Regions from separate parts of the Agarivorans sp. OAG1 genome, predicted to be linked through region 2. Evidence: predicted binding sites of a transcription regulator. Region 2 holds the regulator's gene; the other holds the start of a gene.
The links. The regulator sigma-54, encoded in region 2, starts transcription at its own class of promoters, with help from an activator protein. The targets are predictions, from matches to a motif close to GTTGGCACGNNNNTNGNNT.

Region 1: OAG1_RS15515 (CmpA/NrtA family ABC transporter substrate-binding protein) is a predicted target of sigma-54. The motif match lies at 5,004-5,022, and genes of this name have one in related genera.

The regions. Positions count from the first base shown of each region.
Region 1 is NZ_AP028990.1:3,392,035-3,404,252, forward strand. It holds gene pulA (pullulanase-type alpha-1,6-glucosidase) at 1-232, opposite strand, end outside; gene dapB (4-hydroxy-tetrahydrodipicolinate reductase) at 583-1,395, opposite strand; gene OAG1_RS15505 (ABC transporter ATP-binding protein) at 1,616-2,458, opposite strand; gene OAG1_RS15510 (ABC transporter permease) at 2,471-3,493, opposite strand; gene OAG1_RS15515 (CmpA/NrtA family ABC transporter substrate-binding protein) at 3,563-4,948, opposite strand; gene OAG1_RS15520 (FKBP-type peptidyl-prolyl cis-trans isomerase) at 5,192-5,812, opposite strand; gene OAG1_RS15525 (GNAT family N-acetyltransferase) at 5,866-6,354, opposite strand; gene OAG1_RS15530 (M48 family metallopeptidase) at 6,335-7,201, opposite strand; gene cobU (bifunctional adenosylcobinamide kinase/adenosylcobinamide-phosphate guanylyltransferase) at 7,238-7,777, opposite strand; gene dnaJ (molecular chaperone DnaJ) at 7,911-9,053, opposite strand; gene dnaK (molecular chaperone DnaK) at 9,169-11,085, opposite strand; gene OAG1_RS15550 (dicarboxylate/amino acid:cation symporter) at 11,380-12,218, shown strand, end outside.
Region 2 is NZ_AP028990.1:4,014,341-4,026,558, reverse strand. It holds gene rapZ (RNase adapter RapZ) at 1-61, opposite strand, end outside; gene ptsN (PTS IIA-like nitrogen regulatory protein PtsN) at 88-531, opposite strand; gene hpf (ribosome hibernation promoting factor) at 539-826, opposite strand; gene OAG1_RS18280 (RNA polymerase factor sigma-54) at 851-2,353, opposite strand; gene lptB (LPS export ABC transporter ATP-binding protein) at 2,406-3,131, opposite strand; gene lptA (lipopolysaccharide transport periplasmic protein LptA) at 3,131-3,610, opposite strand; gene lptC (LPS export ABC transporter periplasmic protein LptC) at 3,636-4,193, opposite strand; gene kdsC (3-deoxy-manno-octulosonate-8-phosphatase KdsC) at 4,190-4,741, opposite strand; gene OAG1_RS18255 (KpsF/GutQ family sugar-phosphate isomerase) at 4,741-5,706, opposite strand; gene OAG1_RS18250 (calcium/sodium antiporter) at 5,746-6,714, opposite strand; gene OAG1_RS18245 (ATP-binding cassette domain-containing protein) at 6,862-7,662, shown strand; gene mlaE (lipid asymmetry maintenance ABC transporter permease subunit MlaE) at 7,662-8,435, shown strand; gene mlaD (outer membrane lipid asymmetry maintenance protein MlaD) at 8,450-8,917, shown strand; gene OAG1_RS18230 (ABC transporter substrate-binding protein) at 8,919-9,560, shown strand; gene OAG1_RS18225 (STAS domain-containing protein) at 9,557-9,835, shown strand; gene OAG1_RS18220 (BolA family protein) at 9,858-10,112, shown strand; gene murA (UDP-N-acetylglucosamine 1-carboxyvinyltransferase) at 10,128-11,393, shown strand; gene degS (outer membrane-stress sensor serine endopeptidase DegS) at 11,377-12,218, opposite strand, start outside.

The sequences.
Region 1 (12,218 bases), 620 kb from region 2:
CATTCCAGAGGTGTAAGCCCCAGCCTTCATAAGCAGACTCATCTACACGCTCATGAGCTTCATCTCGCTTATAATAAATTACAACTTCATTTTCGCCTGCAGTGTACAGTCCATCAATGACGTTACCACCGCCACCGTTACCATTGTCGTCGTCGCTACCACAAGCAGCCAGCAAAGCTGTCGCTAGAATGGGCATGGTAAGCTTGGCTAGCTTATTGATTTTTATATCCATGTCAGCCTTTCCTTTCCTTTTACTGAACCGATATTCAGTAAATTACTGTTTTTATGTTTGGGTTTTAATTACTCTCGCCTTCCGTTGGACGAGATGCACATAAGGTAGGATTTCGCGACCAAAAGGACTGTGACGGCAACGTTACTTTGAGTAACACAATATTACATTAGTGTGTTTTTTATAGGCTTTGTGAGACTGCTCAAAGAACATAATTCTTGAAAACGATTTCAAAGAAAGCCTTGATAACGTTTTCAAGATCTTTTTCAGGATAAAGCACTGCCATTAAATTTAGGGAATAAAAAAACGCCGCTTAGCGACGTTCACTATTAAAGATAAATAAAGCTTATTTATTAATCATTCAAATCGAGCACATCTCGCATGTTGAATAAACCTTTTGGCTTGTCTTGTAACCAAGATGCGGCACGTACTGCTCCATTAGCAAAGGTCATTCTACTCGATGCTTTATGCGTGATCTCTACGCGTTCACCAATATCAGCAAACATAGCGGTATGCTCACCTACTAAGTCACCGGCGCGAATAGTAGCAAAGCCAATAGTGTCTCGATCGCGCTCGCCAGTAATGCCTTCGCGGCCATATACAGCTACTTTTTTAAGATCACGCCCCAGTGTATCGGCAATCGCCTCTCCCATACCCAGGGCCGTTCCTGAAGGAGCATCTACTTTATGGCGATGGTGGCCTTCAATAATCTCGATATCAGTGTAATCGCCCATCACTTTAGCGGCGACTTCCAAAAGCTTAAATACTAGGTTAACGCCAACACTCATGTTAGGCGCAAACATAATAGCTATATCTTCGGCTGCATCTTTTAACTGCTGCTTTTGTTCATCACTAAATCCGGTTGTGCCAATAACCATCTTCTTGTTGTTGGCGCGTGCCCACTCAACATGAGCCAAAGTAACAACAGGTGCAGTAAAATCAATGATTACATCGATATCATCCTTTGCTTGCTCAATGTTATCTACAATGGCGATATCTAATTTGCCTAAACCAGCTAGCTCACCAGCATCAACACCGATTAAGCTTGAACCAGGGCGTTCTGTTGCCGCACCTAAGGTTGTGGCCGAACTTTGATTTACTGCTTCGAGTAAATTCTTACCCATTCTTCCATTACAACCAACAATTGCCACTCTAACTTGCGACATGTTTATTCTCCTTTGAAACCGGCCACACCCGTCTTAATTTGTGGCTCGACTATAACAAAGCAAGCTATATAAAACGAGGTTTAGCCTAAATATGAACCTAAAGTGCTTAAAAACCTATTTGTTCTATTGAGAAGCACACGCACTAAAAAGGCCACTATCTACAAGTAGTGGCCTTTCTTGTTAGGAAAAAACTGAGTAACAGCGGTTTAAACAGTAATAATTACGCGGCTTCACCTGATTTAACCAACTTTGGTTTAGCTTTCTCTGTAGCTTGTGCCGGGTTACGTTGACGCTCATAAAGGAATTTAAGCACTTGCGAGCGATAATGGTTGTACTCTTGGTCATCAGCGAGAGCAACTCGGTCACGCGGTCGCTCAAGTTTAACATCAAGCACTTCGCCGATGGTTGCCGCTGGCCCGTTGGTCATCATCACGATTTTATCAGACAACAATACCGCTTCATCTACATCGTGAGTAATCATGATTACTGTGTTGTTTAACTCTTGCTGGATTTCCATTAAAGAATCCTGCAAGTGAGCACGAGTTAGCGCATCTAGCGCGCCAAACGGTTCATCCATTAACAGCACTTTTGGTTGCATAGCTAATGCACGGGCAATACCTACACGCTGCTTCATACCACCCGAAATCTCATCAGGGCGTTTATGCAAGGCGTGGCTCATATGAACAAGCTCTAGGTTGTGCTCAATCCAGTCTTTCATTTCAGCCTTAGATTTTTGCCCCTTAAACACTTCTTTTACAGCTAACTCAACATTTTGGTAAGCAGTAAGCCAAGGCAGCAACGAGTGGTTCTGAAACACTACAGCGCGGTCCGGGCCCGGTTGGTAAACCTCTTTACCTTCTAATACCACACCACCTTCTGTTGCGTTATATAGACCCGCAACAATGTTTAACACCGTAGATTTACCACAACCTGAGTGGCCAATTAAGGATACAAACTCACCCTTTGCAATTTTTAAGTCCACCCCATTTAACGCTCGGAAAGGACCATTTTTAGTTGGAAAATCGATGCTAACGTGATCGATTTCTAAATACTGAGACATAATGTTTTCCTTATCCTATCGAGCACTTTCTGGGCTTGAATGAGAAATGATTTTTTGTAGGCTTACCATTAACCAGTCAAGTACATAACCAATTAAACCAATCACTACTACTGCCACCATGATACGGCCCAGTGAGTTAGAGCTACCGTTTTGGAATTCATCCCACACAAACTTACCTAGACCAGGGTTTTGCGCGAGCATTTCTGCAGCAATAAGTACCATCCAACCGATACCGAGTGAAATACGCAAGCCGGTGAATATCATTGGCAGAGAAGCTGGAATGGCAATTTTAGTCACTTGCTTAGACCAATGTAACTGAATCACTCGCCCAACGTTTAACCAGTCTTTATCAATAGATGCAACGCCGGTCGCGGTGTTAATTAGTGTTGGCCATAGCGAACATAAAGTTACTGTAATGGCCGAAGTCACGAATGACTTAGAAAACATTGGGTCACTGCTTACATAAACCGCACTCACCACCATGGTAACTATTGGTAACCACGCTAATGGCGAAACCGGTTTGAGAATCTGGATAATCGGGCTAACTGCGCCATAGAGTTTTTTATTCAAACCACAGGCAACCCCAATTGGGATAGCGATTAAACTGGCTAGTATAAAGCCGGTAAACACTGTATATAAACTGGTAAGTATCTGGTCAAAAAAGGTTTCTTTACCGGTGTAAGGTCGTATTTTTACTTTTGCATCAGGATTTTTAGCCAGTTTCTTCGCATTGCGAGCCTCTTGGCGTTCATAAAAGGCCTCTTCTTTCGCACGCTCCTCTTTATGCTCAACCACTAAGCCTTGATATTGCTCCCACACTTGGGCTGGGCCAGGCAAGGTACCTAGGCTAGTTTGTACTTTTGCCGCCGATACACTCCACAACAACAAGAACAAAGCAATGGCCAAAATAGGCAGCCCTATTCGTTCAAATATTTCGGTGCATTGCTGCTTTGGGTTTTCACCGCTGGCCAAGCGAACCACTGGTACCATAGGGCTTAATCCTACAGTTTCTAAAGAGTGAATTAACTTGTCTTTCATCTCTACAACTCCTTTTGCAAATCTCGATGCCGGGCCCTTAAGCCCGGCTGCTCTCAATAACGATTCGGCTTAGATCTTGTCGTCTTTTTTCAGGCCAATCGAAAACTTATCAAGATACGCATTGGGTTTTGAACCATCGTAAACAATGTTATCAATGAAGTGTTTTTGTGGCGGTTTAAAGCCACTCTCGGTAGCAAAATCAGGAAACTCGCTAGCATCAATCACTCCATCAGCAATTAGCTCTTTAGCAGCAATTGCGTAAATGTCTGGGCGATATACTTTCTTAGCAATATCCATGTACCAAGAGTCTGGTTTGTTGTCTGAAATTTGTCCCCAACGACGCATCTGCGTTAGGTACCAAATTGCATCACTGTAGTAAGGGTAAGTCGCGTTGTAACGGAAGAACACGTTAAAGTCTGGCACTTCGCGCTTATCGCCTTTTTCGTATTCAAAGGTACCCGTCATACTGTTGGCAATTACGTCGTAATCGGCACCAACATATTGGCTTTTAGAAAGAATCTTAACGGCTTCTGGGCGGTTTTTGTTGTTCTCTTCATCCAACCACTTGGCTGCACGAATCATCGCTTTCACTACGCGAATGTGAGTATTTGGATATTCATCAGCCCAACCCTTACTTACACCAAATACTTTCTCTGGGTTGTTTTTCCAAATCTCATAGTCGGTAACAACTGGAACACCAATACCCTTAAATACGGCCTGTTGGTTCCAAGGTTCACCCACGCAGTAACCGTAGATAGTGCCTGCTTCCATGGTTGATGGCATTTGCGGAGGTGGCGTTACAGACAACAGCGCATCAGCATCAATTTTGCCTGAGGTATCGCCTTTATGCGGCGCGTAGTAACCAGGGTGAATACCGCCAGCAGCTAACCAGTAACGTAACTCGTAGTTATGCGTAGACACTGGGAATACCATGCCCATGTTAAATGGCTTACCTTGGTCGATGTAACTATCAACTACCGGCTTAAGCGCATCGGCTTTAATTGGGTGAACAGGTTTGCCATCTTTATGTGGCACGTGCGGTTTCATCTGTGCCCAAATGTCGTTTGATACGGTAATAGCGTTACCGTTTAAGTCCATGCTAAACGCGGTGATAATGTCGGCCTTAGTACCAAAGCCAATGGTTGCCCCTAGAGGTTGGCCAGCCAACATGTGAGCGCCATCTAGCTCACCGGTAATTACGCGGTCCAATAATACTTTCCAGTTAGCTTGTGCTTCTAACTGAACATACAATCCTTCGTCTTCGAAGTAGCCTTTTTCATACGCCACTGCAAGTGGAGCCATGTCGGTAAGTTTAATAAAACCAAACTTAAGATCTTCCTTCTCTGGCTCTCCCACTTCTGCGTGACTAAAGCCAATAAAACTGGCTGATACCACTGCAGCGGCGATGGTCGTCTTAATGATTTTTTGTAAGCTTAATGGTGCTGATTTCTGCATTCCCTGCTCCTAATACCCATTTGGAAGTAACTAATTTGTGATAACACTTAGGGAGTAGCTAAGGATGTGCCAAGATCTAGATCACATTTTTTTAACACCAAAAATCATTAACTTACAAACACTATTACCCCTAAAGGAGTATTCGTGTTTTTTCATAAAATTCACTAACTTAGAACAGGCGCGCACAATTTTGGCGCATAAAAAAACCGGCTTAAAGCCGGCTTCTTTTAATTGAGTTTTCTATTAACCAAGAATAGCTAGTAACTCAACTTCAAATACTAGGGCTGCAAATGGTGGAATTGCTGCACCCGCACCTTGAGAGCCGTAAGCAAGCTCTTGAGGAATGTATAGCTTCCATTTGTCACCCACTTTCATACGTTGTAGTGCTTCAGTCCAACCTTTAATTACACCATTTACTGGGAATTCTGCAGGTTGACCGCGCTGTACAGAGCTATCGAATACTTCACCAGAAATTAAGGTACCTTCATAGTGAACTTGTACTTTGCTGCTAGCACTTGGCGATTCGCCTTCACCTTCAACTAATACTTCGTATTGAAGACCAGATTCAGTTTTATTGATTTCTGGGCGTTTGCCGTTATCAGCTAAGAAGTTTTCGCCTTCAGCCATAGCTTCTTTATGTTGCTCAGCTTTTTTTGCTTCAATTTCTTTAGTAATTTCTTGGAAAGCCGCACTAATAACTGCTTCATCAAGCTGTGGTTGCGCGCCTTGCATTACGTCACGAATACCGTCAAGCATTGCATTCACTTCTAAGCCGTCGAATGCTGCACGCTCAATTTGCTCACCAATTTGAAGGCCGTAGCCGTAACTTGCTTGCGCTGCTGCGCCTTGATATTTATCGCTCATTTGAACTCTTAATTCTGATCGTTAAAAAGAGCCAAAAGGTTACCACAAAGTCACTAGAAAAACCGTTGGTCTGCGGCTAAATGCGCCTTTTTTTGAACAAAGTAACTGCTGGCAAATTCTACTTGGCGTTGCTCACCAGTAAATTTAAAGCCCATATGGCGATAAAAGCCCTCTGCACGCGGGTTATCTTGCATCACCCAGCAGTACACATCCTTCTGCGCAGTGCTCTGACAAGCTTGTTCCAATAAAGCTCTGCCCCAGCCATGGCCAATGATATCTGGTTGTAAATACAGTGCCGCCAATTCAACCTCTGGCATTTGCTTTTCCAGCATTAAAAAGCCCTGTATGCCAGTCGTTTTTAATACCCAAATTTGGTTTTCTTCACTGCTAAGACGTTGCAACCACAGTTGCTGATGCAGTTCAAATGGTAGGGCTTGGAACATATCGGAAATGAGTTGCTGAGAGTAGACATGCTGCCAGCTTCGTCGCTGAACCCGGCAGATGTCTTCGGCATCACTAAGACTAGCTAGTTTTATCGACATCGGACTCTTTAGAAGTCTCTTTAGCATCAAAACTCGCGGGTCGAATACACTGCGGTGATTTACCCTGGGCAATGGCTTGCTTTTCTAGTTGAATGGCACGTGGCATCCGCTCTTCTAAATCAGAGATACGCGTTTGATTTGAAGGGTGAGTTGACAAAAACTCTGGTACTGAACCACCACCCGCTTTAGCCATATTTTGCCAAAGAGAAACACTTGCACGAGGATCAAAACCGGCACTGGCCATTAAGTCTAAGCCCATTAAATCTGCTTCGCTTTCTTGGGTACGACCATAAGGTAATAGCACGCCGTATTGCACTCCTAAACCAAGTGCAGCCATAGCGGCGCCCTTATGTTTTACATCATCACTTACGCCAATCGCCACTGCCGCTACTGCGGTGCCTATTCCAGCAATTTGATTTTGTGATAAGCGCTCGTTGCTATGCTCCGCCAATACGTGTGCTATCTCATGGCCTATAACCGTTGCCAACTGATCTGGAGTTTCGGCCACCTTGATTAGACCGGTATATACGCCCACATGTGCACCGGGCAAGGCAAACGCATTTACTTGGTCAGAATCAAATACCACTACTTCCCAGTCTTCATCACCGTAATGACCGGGGATTTCTGCAGTAACCGCGTTTGAAACACAAGCAACATAATCATTAGTGGCTTTGTCGGTATAAATCTTTTCTTGTTTTTTGATTTCTTCAAAAGACTGAGCGCCTAAGGCACTCATTTTTGAGTCATCATAAAGTAACACCCGTTTGCGCCCAGTAGGAGAAGCAGAGCAGCTAAGCAAAACTGCAATTGAGCTAACAATAATGGCGTTTTTTAAGATCTTATTCATTCATGCATTCCATTTCATTACTGCCTATATCGGCAATCACTCCTTTAATACTAGCGGTAAGCCAGCACTAACAAATACAACTTTATCGGCTTTTGCTGCTAAGGCTTGGTTTAGTCGCCCAAGTTCATCAGCAAACCTACGCCCCAAGGCATTGTCTGATACCAAACCCAAACCCACTTCGTTACTCACGATAACAACATCACTATCCAGTTGATCCAAGCTTGCCAGTAATGCGGCAGATTGCTGTTGAATATCGAGTAACTGCTGGTCTACAGATTTATTGGTGCATAGCCACCACCCTAACCAAGTAGACATGCATTCTAACAATATTGGCTGCTTTTTAGCGGCGTAACTCAGTACCACTTGGCTTAACACTTCTTTAGAATAATCCAATTCATGAGTCTTAAAAGAAGCTTTACGCAAAGAGCGATGATGAGCAATCCGTTGGCTCATTTCTTCATCACTCGCCTTCGCTGTAGCGATATATACAGGCTTAAGCTCACTGTTACTTTGAAACTGCTGTTCAGCCCAAGCGCTTTTGCCACTTCTAATGCCACCTAAAACAAGACTTATCATCATGCTACCTAATGATTTTTAACAAAGAATAACATAGTCAAAGGGCTGCTTGGAACGTTGGTAATGAGACAATATCAGTGAGCAATAAGCATAAAAAAAGCGGCTTATAGCCGCTTTTCTTTAAGTTTTTTGATTAACTGGTTAAGTCATCAAAGAACTTCTTAACACCGTCGAAAAAGCCTTCAGCCTTAGGCTTGTGCTTGCTGCTCGCAGAACCACCACAACTTTCTTCAAAGTCTTTAAGTAGCTGCTTTTGCGTTTCGTTAAGCTTAACCGGCGTTTCTACAATTACTTTGCAGATTAAGTCGCCAATTGGGCCACCACGTACCGATTTAACTCCTTTGCCACGCATTCTGAACATACGACCAGTTTGCGTTTCGTTAGGTACTTTTAGATTAACTCGACCATCTAAGGTTGGTACTTCAATCTCGCCACCTAAGGCAGCTAAGGTGAAGCTAATCGGTACTTCGCAGTAAAGGTTGTTTTCTTCACGTTGGAAGATTGGGTGTTCTTTAACATGTACTTGTACATATAAATCACCGGCTGGAGCACCGCTCTCGCCCGCTTCACCTTCACCCGATAAACGAACGCGGTCACCAGTATCAACGCCAGCAGGGATGCTAACTGATAGTGTTTTTGAGCGCTCGTAACGACCTTCGCCATGACACTTATGGCAAGGATCTGAAATAATTGAGCCTTTACCTTTACAGGTAGGACAGGCTTGCTGAACAGCAAAGAAGCCTTGACGCATCTGCACTTGGCCTTGGCCATGACAGGTACCACAAGTTTTTGGTGTTGAACCTTTTTTAGCGCCGCTACCATTACACTGCTCACAGTGTACTAAAGTAGGTACGCGGATTTCTTTCTTAACGCCTTTAACCGCTTGCTCTAAGCTCAACTCTAAGTTGTAGCGAAGATCCGAGCCACGTTGAGGCTGACGACGGCCACCGCCGCCACCGCGTCCACCACCAAAAATATCACCAAAGATGTCGCCAAACGCATCGCCAAAGTCGCCATGTCCGCCACCAAAACCACCAGCGCCACGGTTTGGATCAACCCCAGCGTGACCATAGTGATCGTAAGCTTCTTTCTTTTGAGCATCACTCAGTACTTCGTAGGCTTCTTTAACTTCTTTGAATTTCTCTTCAGAAGCTTTATCGCCTTTAGTACGGTCAGGGTGAAACTTCATCGCCAGACGTTTGTAGGCTTTTTTAATTTCTCGCTCGCCGGCATCTTTGCCTAGACCAAGAACTTCGTAATAATCGCGTTTTGACATAATGGGTGTTCTACTTTCTCGCAACTAAACCAGTTGAAAGTAATGGCTTTTGATAGACACACGGGCGTTGTTCACACAACGCCCGTTATTTACTTACTAAAAGTGTTTAGACAAATTATTTTTTGTCGTCTTTCACTTCTTCAAACTCAGCATCAACAACGTCGTCTTGGGCAGGAGCCGCTTGCTCTGCGTCTGCTTCACCAGCATTCGCTTGAGCTTGTTGCTGTGCTACTTCCATTAGTTTTTGAGACGCTTCGATTAAAGCTTGAGTTTTCGCTTCAATTTCTGCTTTATCTTCGCCTTTGCTAGCGGTTTCTAACTCGCTAACTGCAGCTTCGATTTTCTCTTTATCTTCAGCAGGAAGTGCTTCACCAGCTTCTTCAATTTGCTTACGAGTACCGTGTACAAGTGCATCAGCTTGGTTACGAGCCTGAACTAATTCTTCAAACTTCTTATCTTCTTCAGCGTTTGCTTCAGCTTCGTTTACCATCTTGTTGATTTCGTCATCCGACAAACCAGATGATGCTTGAATGGTAATTTTCTGCTCTTTACCGGTATCTTTGTCTTTAGCAGACACGTGTAAAATACCGTCGGCATCCAAATCGAAGGTTACTTCAATTTGTGGCACGCCACGCTGTGCAGGACGAATACCTTCTAGGTTGAATTGACCTAAAGATTTGTTGTCTGCAGCACGCTTACGCTCACCTTGAATTACGTGAACGGTTACCGCACTTTGGTTATCGTCGGCAGTTGAGAATACCTGTGAACCCTTAGTTGGGATGGTGGTGTTCTTTTCTACAACGCGAGTCATTACGCCGCCCATTGTCTCAATACCTAGAGATAATGGAGTAACGTCTAGTAGTAGTACGTCAGTTTTGTCGCCAGACAATACCGCACCTTGAATAGCAGCACCCATAGCAACTGCTTCATCAGGGTTAACGTCTTTACGTGGCTCTTTACCAAAGAACTCGGTTACAGCGCTTTGTACTAGTGGCATACGAGTTTGACCACCAACAAGAATTACATCGTTGATGTCGCTAACTGAAAGGTCAGCATCTTGCAGTGCAATACGTAATGGCTCTAGTGAACGTTGAACTAATTCTTCAACCAAAGACTCAAGCTTAGCGCGAGTTACTTTGATGTTTAAGTGCTTAGGACCTGAAGCATCAGCTGTGATGTAAGGTAGGTTTACATCTGTTTGTTGCGCTGAAGATAGCTCACACTTAGCTTTTTCTGCCGCTTCTTTTAAGCGCTGCATAGCCAGTGGATCTTGCTTAAGGTCGAAACCTTGGTCTTTCTTAAATTCTTCTACTAAGTAGTTGATTAAGCGGTTATCAAAGTCTTCACCACCTAAGTGAGTATCACCATTGGTTGCTAATACTTCGAAGGTTTTCTCGCCATCAACTTCGTCAATCTCAATGATTGAGATATCGAAAGTACCACCACCTAAGTCGTAAACAGCAACTACGTTGTCGCCTTTAGCGTTGTTTACGCCGTAAGCAAATGCAGCGGCAGTAGGCTCGTTGATAATACGTTTAACATCTAGACCAGCAATACGGCCAGCATCTTTAGTTGCTTGACGTTGTGAATCGTTGAAGTAAGCAGGAACAGTAATAACTGCTTCTGTTACCGCTTCACCTAGGTAGTCTTCTGCAGTTTTCTTCATTTTTTTCAAAACTTCTGCAGAGATTTGTGGTGGCGCTTTTTTGTCGCCTTTGGCTTCTACCCAAGCATCACCGTTGTCAGCATTAACAATGTTGAAAGGCATGATTTCGATATCGCGTTGAACTTCGTCATCGGTAAAACGACGGCCGATTAAACGCTTAATAGCGAATACAGTGTTCTTTGGGTTAGTAACCGCTTGGCGCTTAGCAGGTTGGCCTACTAAAGTTTCGCCGTCGTCGGTAAACGCAATAATTGAAGGCGTTGTGCGATCGCCTTCTGCGTTTTCAATTACTTTAGGGGTGTCGCCGTCTAGTACTGCAACACAAGAGTTAGTGGTTCCTAAATCGATACCAATAATTCTACCCATGATGGTGTTCTCCAAATTCTGGTTGTAACTAATATTTCGTTGTTGAGAACTAAGTGGGGGCGGCAAATTGCTTTTCAAGGGAAAAAATAAAAAAAACTCACTAAAAACCTATTCTCGCAAATTATCCAAGAGTGCTTAGGTATTGAGCAAGCGATCACACATTTAGCTCATAAAACCAACAAAATTACCCGTCGCAGTGCTAAAAATGGCTATTTTTATAACCTGTGATACTATGCGCGCAACTTTAGGTTATATGCAGAGTTAAATCCTGCATAAAATACAGAGAGAAGGGAAATGAAAAACGATTCAAAACTGAGTCTTACTCATAAAATACTAATAGGTATGATTACCGGTATTGGCTTAGGGGTGTTCTTACAAACCTTTTTTGCTGAGTCTATCTTAGTCAAAGATTACATCGTTGACGGCATCCTCAATATCACTGGCTCGATTTTCGTATCAAGCTTGAAGATGTTAGTGGTTCCATTGGTATTTGTTTCTTTAGTGTGTGGTGTTTCTTCAATGAAAGACACTGCTCGCTTAGGCCGCCTTGGCGGTAAAACAGTACTACTCTATTTGGCCACTACTGCGATAGCCATTTCACTGGCCATGGCAGTTGCACTGCTTATTCGCCCAGGTACTGGCATAGAGTTAACTACCGAAGCAGCCTTTGTTGCGAAAGAAGCGCCAAGCATTAGCCAAGTTATCATTGATATGTTCCCCGATAACCCTATTGCCTCGATGGCTCAAGGCAACATGTTGCAAATCATCGTGTTTGCATTGTTATTTGGTATCGCAATTGCCATTTCTGGTGAGCCAGGCAAGCGCATTGGTAAACACTTTGAAGACTTCAATGTAGTAATCATGAAGTTAGTAACCATTTTAATGAACCTAGCCCCTTACGGCGTATTTGCGTTACTAGCGAAGCTGTTCTTTGAAATTGGTTTTGACGCGATTGCTAGCTTACTCAGCTACTTCATGGTGGTATTGGTTGTATTACTGCTGCATGCCTTGTTGGTTTACCCTTCACTATTAAAAGTACTGACTGGCTTAAACCCGCTTATTTTCATTAAGAAAATGCGTGAAGCTATCGTATTTGCTTTTAGTACTGCCTCTTCAAATGCAACTATTCCAGT
Region 2 (12,218 bases):
ATACTCTTAAGGCGACGGTTTTACCTGAACCCGAGCGCCCACTAACGATGATCAGTTCCATGATAATCCCTAAGGCTGATTAGAGTATTAGGCTACCATGATGTCGTACAATTCGTCATCACTTTGTGCACAACGAAGTTGTTTACATATTTGCTTATCGTTAAGTTTTTCAGCTACTTGAGCAAGAGTATTAAGATGTTGCTTACATTGATCTTCGGGTACTAGTAATGCAAATACCAAGTCTACTGGCTTGTTATCTATTGCATCGAAGGAAATAGGGGGATCGCAACGCAAGAAAACCGCTGTGGCTTGATGCTGGTTGTCGATACGGCCATGAGGAATAGCGATGCCTTGGCCAATACCTGTACTGCCCATTTTTTCTCGATTTAACAAGCTTTCAAAAATGCATTGGGTAGTGGTATCAAGCTGTTTGGCAGCCAGTTCGCTCACTATTTCTAGGGCGCGTTTTTTTGAAGAGCATTGAACTGCACTTTGGGTGCAGTCCAAGCTAAGTACTTTATTTAGTTGCATGGGGGGGCTAACGTTTGTTAAGTTTTTCTTTATGTTTGATGACTTGGCGATCAAGTTTATCAATCAGGCTGTCGATGGCGGCATACATGTCAGAATGCTCAGAGGTTGCAAATACTTCGCCGCCGTTTAAATGTAATGTGGCTTCAGCAATTTGGTTCAGTTTTTCTACGTTGAGGATGACGTGAACGTTATTGATCTGATCGAATCGTCGGGTGAGTTTGGCAAACTTGGTGTGGACATATTCTTTCAAAGATTCAGTTATTTCTACGTGGTGTCCAGTAAGGTTAATTTGCATAGATATCTTCCCCTTTTAGTGGCCTTAGATAAGGCTCTTACGTTGGTTAGAAGGTGGAATTGCTAAAGACTCACGATATTTAGCGATCGTACGTCTTGCCACCTTGATCCCCTGATCTGCCAAAATATCAGCAATTTTGCTGTCGCTGAGTGGTTTACTGGTATTTTCGGCAGCTACCAGTTTCTTGATTAATGCACGAATAGCGGTTGACGAACACTCACCCCCGCCATCGGTAGCCACATGGCTAGAAAAGAAATATTTAAGTTCGAAGATGCCGCGAGGTGTGTGCATGAATTTTTGGGTGGTTACCCGGGAAATAGTGGATTCATGCATTTCTACAGCTTCTGCTACATCGTTCAGTACCATTGGCTTCATGGCTTCTTCGCCATATTCAAAAAACGCCTGTTGATGATGAACAATGCAGTTGGATACTTTTAATAGGGTTTCATTTCGGCTCTCGATACTTTTAATAAACCACTTGGCTTCTTGTAAGTGGCTACGAATAAACTGGGTATCGTTAGCGTTGGTAGAGGTTTTACTTAAAGATGCATAGTGGGAGTTAACACGCAACTTAGGCATTGCATCTGGGTTGAGCTCTACAACCCAGCGGCCTTGGCGTTTTACAACCGATACATCCGGAATAACATACTGGGCTTGATTAGGCTCAACCGCGTTACCAGGTCGAGGTTCAAGCGTATGAATCAAACGCATGACTTCGCGTAACTGGTCTTCTTTAAGTTTGGTTTTGCGGGCTAATAGACGAAAATCGCGATTAGCCAATACATCAATATGATTTGAAACTACATCTTTGGCTTCATTTAGCCAAGGTGTATCTTCAACAAAACGGCTTAGTTGAATCAGTAGGCACTCCTGCAGTGAGCGAGCCGCAATACCAACAGGGTCGAAATGTTGGATGCGTTTAAGTACTGCTTCTACTTCATCTAGCTCTACATCTAAGTCATTGTTATCGCTTGAACGTAAGCCCTCTAGTAGCTGCTCACAGTCTTGGGTGAGGTAGCCCGATTCATCTACTGCATCAATAATGGCTAAAGCAATAGCTTGGTCTACTTCACTAAATGGAGTGAGTTGCATTTGCCACAATAAGTGGTCTTGTAAAGAGTCGACAGTTTCGCCCTGAAACAACATATCGTTGTCATCGCTAACCGCGCTGCCAGATGAGCTGGCTGGGGCAGAACTGGCGCTGTAGATATCGTCCCAAGTAGAGTCAACAGGAAGGTCGTCAGAAACAGTTTCTTGATTAATGGCATCGCCTGCTTCAATTTGACTGTTGTCTATGTCAGCAGTGGATTCGGCCTCGGTAGACTTCTCGTTGGCAGATTTAGCGTCGGTTGCGTCACTATCACTGGCGTGAGACTCATCCGCCTCAAGCAGAGGGTTACTTTCCAGAGCCTCTTGAATCTCTTGCTGTAAATCCAGTGTTGAAAGCTGGAGTAAGCGAATGGCCTGTTGTAACTGGGGGGTCATGGTTAACTGCTGACCAAGACGCAACTGCAAAGATGCTTTCATTAACTACCGCTGTTCCTTCTTCTTATTGTCTTTTTTTAAACTTGCACTTTAACTATAGCTTGAATTGTTCTCCGAGATAAACTCGTTTCACATGTTCGTTTTCGAGAATTTCTTCTGGCTTTCCTGAGGCTATCAATTCGCCTTGGCTAACGATATAGGCATGCTCACAAACATCGAGAGTTTCTCGAACATTGTGGTCGGTAATTAGTACACCTAGACCGCGATCACGTAGATGTTCAATGATCTTTTTAATATCGATAACAGAAATAGGATCTACCCCTGCGAAGGGTTCGTCAAGCAAAATAAACTTAGGTGCGGCGGCTAGCGCTCGAGCAATCTCAACTCTTCGGCGTTCACCACCTGACAAGCTCATGCCTAGGTTTTTGCGAATATGGCCAATGTGAAACTCTTCAAGAAGGTCGTCTAATGCACCAATTTGTTGCTCTTTATCGAGGTCTTTTCGGGTCTCTAATACGGCGAGAATGTTCTTCTCCACAGATAAGCGGCGAAAGATAGACGCTTCTTGCGGAAGGTAGCCAATGCCTTTGCGTGCGCGGGTATGCATCGCTGTACTAGAAATATCGTCATCATCGATGAGGATGCGGCCTTGGTCACGAGGCACCAAACCCACCACCATGTAAAAAGTAGTTGTTTTGCCAGCGCCGTTTGGACCTAACAAGCCAACAATTTTACCGGTTTCTACATTTAGACTAACGTTTTTGACTACCTTACGGCCCTTGTAGGCTTTGGCTAGGTTTTCAGCAATTAGGGTACTCATTATTGCTGGTCTTCCTTGGGCGTTAGTTCGTCAAGTTGCTGCGGTAGGAAAATAGTAGTTACACGGCTGTTTTCGTCGCCTTGTGCCACCATTTCTTGTTTGTTGATGCTGTATTTGATCATTTTACCTTTTACCAAGCTCTCTTCTTGTTTGAGTTGAGCATTGGTAGTGAGTGTTAGCGTTTGGGTTTTTAAGTCGTAGCGCACTTCGTTCGCTTCAGCTTCAATTGGCTTGCCGCTATCAAGTAATTGATAAAACGTTGCGGGTTCGCCTTTAGCAATCATAACTTCGCTGCCTTTTTCTTCACTACCAATAACGCTTAGCTCTTCGGCGTGCATTTTAATCGAGCCTTGAGTCACCACAACATTATTGTAAAAGGTGACTCGGTTTTCTTTGATATTGACCTGCTGGCGGTCAGCATCAACAATAATTTGTTTGTTGAAGTCGTCTTCTAGTGCTTGTGAACCCCAAGAAAACATAAACAAGCTAGCTGCAATTGCTAACTTACTCTTGTGGGTTGTGGTAAACCGCTTCGATATCATCTAATAAAGTCACTATTTCGTTGGCTAAATCACCGTCCATGCCAACGCCATACAGTTCGTATGAAGGGCCATAAACGGTAACAGGTTGATCGCTGCTCATGGTTTCTGTTTGCAGGTCGATCTCCAATTTTTCGGTTATTAAGTCGCGAACATACTCGCCACGGCTTAAATTTTTAATTACTACATTGTCATTTAAAATGACGTTTTGCTGCTGCTGTACTGTAGCGTGATCGGCCACAATTTGCCATACAGGTTGGCTTGGATCTGGGTACACTAAGATCTTTGGTTGAGCAAAAGTTGTGTGCTTAAGTTGTTCAAAAAACTCCATTTCCTCAGCGTAGATCCGATAGCGCGGGCTACCATCTTCGCCAAAACTCACGCTGTAGAGCTTTTCGGCAACAAAGTTTGGTTTGCTGGCTTCGCGTTTAGCACTTAGCTGCTTAGTTTCCGAAGGACTAAGCTGCCACAGCACCAAGGCTAGGAGAAATAAGCCTGCAAAGAACCAAGTTGGGCGATTCATACACTCATACCTTGGGCATTATCAAGCTCGCCTTTTGCTTGCAGTATTAGATCGCAAAGCTCTCGAACCGCACCAAAACCGCCACGGGTTTGGGTGATAAAGTTGGCACTTTGTTTACACAAGGGATGAGCATCTTGCACGGCTACACCTAAACCACAGGCGCGCATTACTGGGGTGTCGACCACATCATCGCCAATATAGGCTACGTTTTCAGAAGCTAATGACAATTGTTCAAGCATTTGCTGGTAGGCGACGAGTTTGTCTTGTTGGCCTTGGTAGATACGAGTAATTCCTAAAGCCTGCATACGCTGTTGCACAATATTAGATTGGCGGCCGGTGATGATAGCGACTTCGACGCCGATATTCAGTAGCGCTTTAATGCCAAATCCGTCGTGGGTATGAAAGGCTTTAAGTTCTTCTCCGTCATTGCCCATATAAATGCGACCGTCTGAGAAAACCCCGTCTACATCGCAAACTAAAAGTTTAATTGTTGCTGCCGCGTCAAAATTGCTTTGGCTTACCGCGCCATAGGGCGTGTTAATTGTCACTAGTAAACTCCGGCTTGTAATAAGGTATGCATATTAAATGCACCCACAACGGCTTTGTTGTTTAGCACAAACAAACCGTTAATTGACTTGGTTTTCATTAACTTTAAGGCATCAAAGGCTAGCCAATTGTTGTCAATTACTTTGGGGTTTTGCGTCATCACTTGGCCAATTTGGGTATCGTGAATATCGATGCGCTGATCAAGGATACGACGCAAGTCGCCATCGGTAAAAATGCCTGCCAGCTGCTGCTTGGAATCAAGTACTCCCACCATGCCTAAACCTTTGGCTGTGATTTCGAATAGCGCTTCGCGAATAGTTTGTTCGACTGTTACTAGTGGAATTTGTTCCCCAGTTAGCATTAAGTCGCTCACACTTAGTAGCAGTTTTTTGCCCAAGGTTCCGCCTGGGTGGGACAGGGCAAAGTCATCGGCTGTAAAGCCACGAGCTTCTAATAAAGCAACTGCTAGAGCATCGCCCATTACCAAGGTAGCTGTAGAGCTTGCTGTTGGTGCTAGCCCTAAGGGGCAGGCTTCACGTGGCACCGAGATGCACAAGTGATAGTTGGCCTGCTTTGCCATGGATGAGTTGGGGTTGCTAGTCATGGCAATCGAGCGCACACCAATGCGGTTAAACACCGGGTAAAGAGACAATATTTCTTCAGATTCACCTGAGTTAGACAAAGCTAATACGATATCGTCGGCGGCGATCATGCCTAAGTCACCATGGCAGGCTTCGCCAGGATGGACAAAAAAAGCCGGTGTACCAGTAGATGCTAGGGTGGCTGCAATTTTGTTAGCGATATGACCCGATTTACCCATGCCTGTGAGGATAACTTTACCCTTACAGGCCAGTATCATCTCGCAGGCAGCCGCAAATTCTTGGTCGATATATTGGTGAAGGTTATCAATACCTAAGCTTTCAATTTCTAGTACTCGCTTAGCAACAGCGATGTAATCAAATGACACTCACTTCCCCTTAGTTTTAAAATTAGTGACAACAGCGGCTTATGCTAAGAATAATAGCATTTGGTAGCCTATGAAGCCGCTTAACAATAAGCCGCCTTCCCAACGAGAAATCTTACGGCTTTTACCAAAACCCATGGCCATGACAAACAGCACCACGGTTACACCCATCATCACATAAAAATCGCGGCCCGCTGCGTTGGCGTCGATAGGACCTGGCGCCAACATGGCAGGTACAGCCAATACAGCCAAAATATTGAAAAGGTTAGAACCAATAATGTTGCCTAAAACCAAATCGTCTTCTTTTTTTATCACGCCTGCGATACAAGCAGCTAGCTCTGGCAAACTGGTGCCGATGGCAATAATGGTTAAGCCGATAACGAGGTCACTCATACCAAAGTAGCGGGCAATTTCGGAGGCCGAGCCCACTAATAAGTCAGCGCTAAGAGGTAGCACCACCATACCTACCGCTAACCAAAACAATGCTTTACCAGTTGGTACGTCATTGGGGACTTCCGATTCTGCTTCCTCAACCATTGGGTCTACGGTGTTGCTACTACGTTGGCGTAGGGAGTTAACGATTAAGTAGGCCATAAGCGCTATAAATAAGGTAAGTAGAACAACCCCTTCAAGGTAACCCAGTTGTTGGTCGTGTAATACCCAGCCCGCTACTGCGGTAGCACCTAACACCATCGGTAATTCTCTAAACAGAGTAGAAGAAGATACCAGTAAGGGTTTGAGCAGCGCAGTTAAACCTAGAACCAAGGTAATGTTGGTAATATTAGAGCCAATGACATTACCCACCGCGGTATTCATTTTGCCTTCTAAAGATGCGGTGGCAGAAACCATAATTTCGGGCGCCGACGAGCCTAAGGCCACAATGGTTAAGCCAATAATCATTGGTGATAAACCAAAATTATTGGCGATAGCAGCCGCACCAAAAACAAAACGGTCGGCACTCCATACCAATAATGCTAAGCCAACAATTAACAATAAACATTCAACTAGCATGCAAGTCCTTAAATTAAAAAATATCCGCGATGCAAAAAAATCGAGGCATTGTCGGCATTTTCCCGGTAAAAGGGAAGAGTTTAGCCTTGAGTGTAAGCAATTATCTCAATAATATGTCTGCCTTGGCCAATCAAGATTGCTCACGGAGTGGCAGATAGTTTGATTGAAGTAAAACAACTGGCGTTTCAGCGCGGTGATAAAGTCATTTTTGATGGCTTGGACCTACATATCCCAACCGGCAAAGTGACAGCCATTATGGGGCCTAGTGGAATTGGCAAAACAACACTACTTAAATTAATTGGTGGTCAGCTAAAGCCGACTGCTGGCCAAGTGCTGATTGATGGTCAAGATGTTCATCAACTAAAGCGCAGTGATTTGTTCAAGTTGCGTAAACGTATTGGCATGTTGTTTCAAAGTGGCGCTTTATTTAGCGACCTTAACGTTTTTGAAAATGTTGCTTTTCCACTGCGTGAACATACCAAGCTACCCGAGCCAGTGCTGCGTAACTTAGTGTTGATGAAATTGCAGGCAGTAGGCCTACGCGGAACAGCCGAGTTAATGCCTGGCGATTTATCTGGTGGTATGGCGCGTCGTGTGGCGCTCGCTCGAGCGATTGCTTTAGAGCCAGAAATTATTCTTTATGATGAACCCTTTGTTGGTCAAGATCCTATCTCGATGGGCGTACTGATTAAGCTTATTCAAGGCTTGAATCAAAGTTTGCAACTCACATCAGTCATCGTTTCTCATGACGTGAATGAGGTGCTAAGTATCGCTGATTATGTCTTTGTTATTGATGGTCACAGTGTTCTAGCACAAGGGACGGTTGAAGAGATTGCTAATAACCCTGACCCTCGATTAGCCCAATTCCTGCAAGGTCAGGCTGATGGGCCCGCGGCATTTCACTATCCTGCTGAAGATTACGCGCAAGCATTAAAGGCGAGTTTATGATTGATGCTATTGCAGCCTTAGGCCGCAACACCTTATTACGTATTGGTGCACTAGGCCGTGCCAGCTTAATGCTTTGGCATGCTCTACTATGTTTACCTAGCAAACAATTACTTAAAGATACTATCCGCCAGATTTACGTAGTAGGTGTGCAGTCTCTGCCTATTATTGTGGTTTCCGGTCTGTTTATTGGCATGGTACTCGCTCTACAGGGCTACCACATTTTGGTAGATTTTGGCGCCGAGACCAGTCTTGGTCCTATGGTGGCGTTATCGCTGTTACGCGAGCTTGGCCCAGTGGTCACTGCATTGTTGTTTGCAGGTCGAGCTGGCTCAGCGTTAACAGCCGAAATAGGTTTGATGAAAACCACCGAACAACTCTCTAGCATGGAAATGATGGCCGTTGATCCACTTAAACGGGTGATCGCTCCACGTTTATGGGCTGGTTTTATTGCCATGCCCTTGCTTACTTTAATGTTTAATTTGGTAGGCATATGGGGCGGATTTTTGGTTGGTGTTGAGTGGCTTGGTGTGGATAACGGCAGCTTTTGGTCAATTACCGCAGCTTCAATAGAATTTGGTCAAGATATTGGCAATGGCATTATTAAAAGCGCGGTGTTTGCTATAACAGTAGTTTGGGTGGCGTTATTTAATGGCTACGATGCGATGCCAAGCGCTCAGGGAATTAGCCAAGCGACTACACGCAGCGTAGTGCACGCCTCTTTGTTGGTTTTAGCCTTGGATTTTGTACTAACCGCCTTGATGTTTGGCAGCTAGGTTTAGGGAATAACATGAAAGTAAATAAATTAGAATTGTCGGTTGGTTTGTTTGTATTGCTGGGCATTGCAGCCTTACTGATTTTGTCACTTAAAATAGCTGATAGCCAATTAGGTAAAAACACCGATACCTACACCTTGTATGCTAAGTTCGACAATATCGGCGGGCTAAAAGCACGCTCGCCAGTGAAAGTTGGTGGTGTGGTTGTTGGTCGTGTAGAGAAGATTCACCTTGATACTGAGGATTACATGCCAAAAGTCACCTTAAGCATGTATCGTCAATATGGTTTTTACCCCGAGACCAGTTCATTATCCATTCTTACAGCCGGCCTGTTAGGTGAACAATATATTGGTCTGACACCGGGTTTTGTATTGGATGACATTGAAGAGCTGAATGACGGTGATGTGATCGAAGACACCAAATCGGCGTTAGTACTTGAAGAACTAATTGGGCAATTCCTGTTTTCTATAACGGAGAAATAGCATGTTTATAAGACGCTTGATGTTGGTAGTAACACTGCTGTTTAGTGTTAATGCTTTAGCTGAACAAGTAAACGAAAACCCCTATCGCTTGATGAGCTATGTGGCTGAGCAAACCTTTAGTCGCTTGGCTGAAGTTGATCGAGACGCCGCGGATTCTGCTCAGCAAATTGAAGATATTGTGCGCGAACAGTTAATGCCGCACATCGACTATCGCTACGCCTCTTTTGTAGTGTTAGGTAAGCAAATAAAAAAAACGACTAAGCCGCAACGGGTAGAGTTTACGGCCGCTTTTAAAGAATATTTGGTAAGCACTTACACTCAAGCTTTGGGTCAATACAAGCAACAACAAGTAAATATTGAGCCAGAACGCTCTGTAGAAGGGAAATCTAAAGTTGGCGTTAAAGCGCAATTTGTTGATGGTGAACGTCCACCGATCAAGTTGGAGTTTAAATTCCGTAAGCTTAAGAACAAAACACCTGACAGTCCCGACCGTTGGCTGGCTTACGATCTCATCGCAGAGGGTGTTAGTTTACTTTCAACAAAACAATCTGAGATGGATAGCCTGATTCGTGCCAATGGTATTGATGGAGTTATTAAGCTGCTACAAGACAAAAACTTTGCGGCTAATGAGTCTAAGTCATGAAGGCAGAATTGAGCGTTGAGCAGCAGTGTTTATCGCTTAGCGGAGATTGGGATAGCCAACAAGTTGCACTTAAGTGGAACGAATTGCTGACTTGCCAAGCTCAAGAATTAGATCTTGCCAAGCTCAAGCGGATTGACTCTGCAGGAATAGCCGCTATTATCACCGCCTTAAAACCGGAACCCAGTAAGCGCTTATTAATTAAGCACTGTCCTGAACAAGCCAAGTTGTTATTTAAACTCTATGAGTTAGACAGCTTGCTGCACTTTGAAGATTAACGCACTTAACGCGGAGCGAATTATGCAACCAGAACAAATCGAAGAAATTTTATCGCAAGCGCTTGAGTTAGAGCATGTGCAAGTTAGTGGTGAAGGTAATCACTTTCAAGTTGTTGCTGTTGGTGCAATGTTTACGGATTTATCGCGAGTTAAAAAACAACAAGCGGTTTATGCACCACTGAAAGAGTACATTGCGAGTAATGAGATTCACGCTTTAGGAATAAAAGCGTTCACTCCTGATGAATGGCAAAAGCAACAGAAGTTTGGCCAATTGTAGTCTTTAGGAGTTTTAGTGGATAAGTTTAGAATTGAAGGTGGCTGCCGCCTAGAGGGTGAAGTGGCTATCTCGGGGGCAAAAAACGCGGCTCTGCCAATCCTTTTTGCAACCTTATTATGTGAAGAGCAAGTTACTCTACACAATGTTCCTCAGTTAAGAGACATTGGCACTACCTGTAAGATGCTTGAGCATCTTGGGCGCGAAGTAGAAGTTAAGGGCGAAACCGTTATTGTTAAAGCGGGCAAAGCCAATGATTTTGTTGCTCCTTATGAATTAGTTAAAACCATGCGAGCTTCTATTATGGCCTTAGGGCCATTAGTGGCGCGTTATGGAGAAGCCGATGTATCGCTACCTGGCGGTTGTGCCATTGGTGCGCGCCCAGTTAATTTACATATTCATGGCCTAGAGCTTATGCAAGCTAACATGAGTGTGGAAGATGGTTATGTTAAAGCTCGCGTAGATGGCCGTTTAAAAGGTGCTCGCATCTTTATGGACATGGTGAGTGTAACCGGTACTGAAAACTTAATGATGGCTGCTGCGCTGGCTGAGGGCGAAACCATTATTGAAAACGCCGCTCGCGAACCTGAAGTGGTTGACCTAGCCGATTTCTTGAATACCTTAGGTGCCGACATTAAAGGTGCTGGTAGCGACACCATTGTAATTAATGGCGTAGAGAGCTTACACAGTGGCGAATACAGTGTTTTACCCGACCGCATAGAAACTGGTACTTACTTGGTGGGTGCTGCGGTAACGGGTGGTAAAGTGCGTTGTACCCATACCGATCCAGGTTTAATGGAATCGGTGCTTTCTAAGTTGGAAGAAGCGGGCGCTAAGGTTACTACTGGTAAAGACTGGATTGAAGTTGATATGCAAGGCTGTCAGCTTAAAGCCGTAAACGTGAAAACTGCACCTCATCCAGCATTCCCTACCGATATGCAAGCACAGTTTACCGTGTTAAACATTGTTGCTGAAGGTACCGGGCATGTGACGGAGACTATCTTCGAAAACCGCTTTATGCACGTGCCAGAGTTAATGCGTATGGGGGCGGAAATTGAGTTAGAAGGCAATACTGCTATTTGTAAGCATTCAGAGCACTTAACTGGCGCGCAGGTAATGGCGACAGATTTACGTGCCTCTGCTAGCTTAGTGATTGCCGCATTGGTAGCTGAAGGCGAAACCGTAGTTGACCGGATTTACCATATTGACCGCGGTTATCAAAATATCGAAACCAAGTTTGCCAACCTAGGCGCAAAAATTACTCGTTTTAACGACCGCTCGTAGGTCGAGTAGGCAGTTTTAACTCAGTAATTTTAACGGGGAGCTCAAGTAGTTCCCCGTTTCTATATAGGCGAACCATAATCTCCGAGCCTGGGCGCGTTTCCGCCACAATATCCATGGCCTGTTTGATTGACTCAATATCTGTCCCAGCAATGCTCACCAATATGTCATTTGCTTGAATACCTGCTTTACCAGCTGGGCCGCTTGGATCAAGCCCACTCACAATTACCCCGCGGGTTTCATTTAGCTTTAAGCGAGAGGCAAGTAAAGGCGTAATTTTTTGCCCGTCTAAGCCTAGATAACCACGTACTATGGTGCCGTCTTTAATTAGCCCCTGCATGATTTTTTTGGCTAATACATAAGGAATAGCAAAACTAATCCCGTAAGTATCAGCTGCGTCGTTTAAGTGATAGGCAGAGGTGTTAATTCCCACTAACTCACCACGAGTATTCACCAAAGCGCCACCAGAATTACCACGGTTAATGGCTGCATCGGTTTGTAAAAAGTCTTGGCGACCGGTTGAGCTCATACCGCTGCGTCCAGCAGCACTAATAATGCCTTGGGTAATGGTTTGGCCTACGTTGTATGGGTTACCAATTGCCAACACTACATCACCAACCTGTGTCGCCAATTGGTCATTTTGCGGAATAACAGGGAGATCTGGAGAGGCTTCAATCTTTAACACCGCGAGGTCGGTGATCATGTCGCCACCCACTAAATCGGCATTAAACACCCGGCCATCTTGTAAGGCGATAACAATTTGATCGGAGTTGGCAATAACGTGAAGGTTGGTTAATACAAAACCTTGTTTAGACATAATAACGCCAG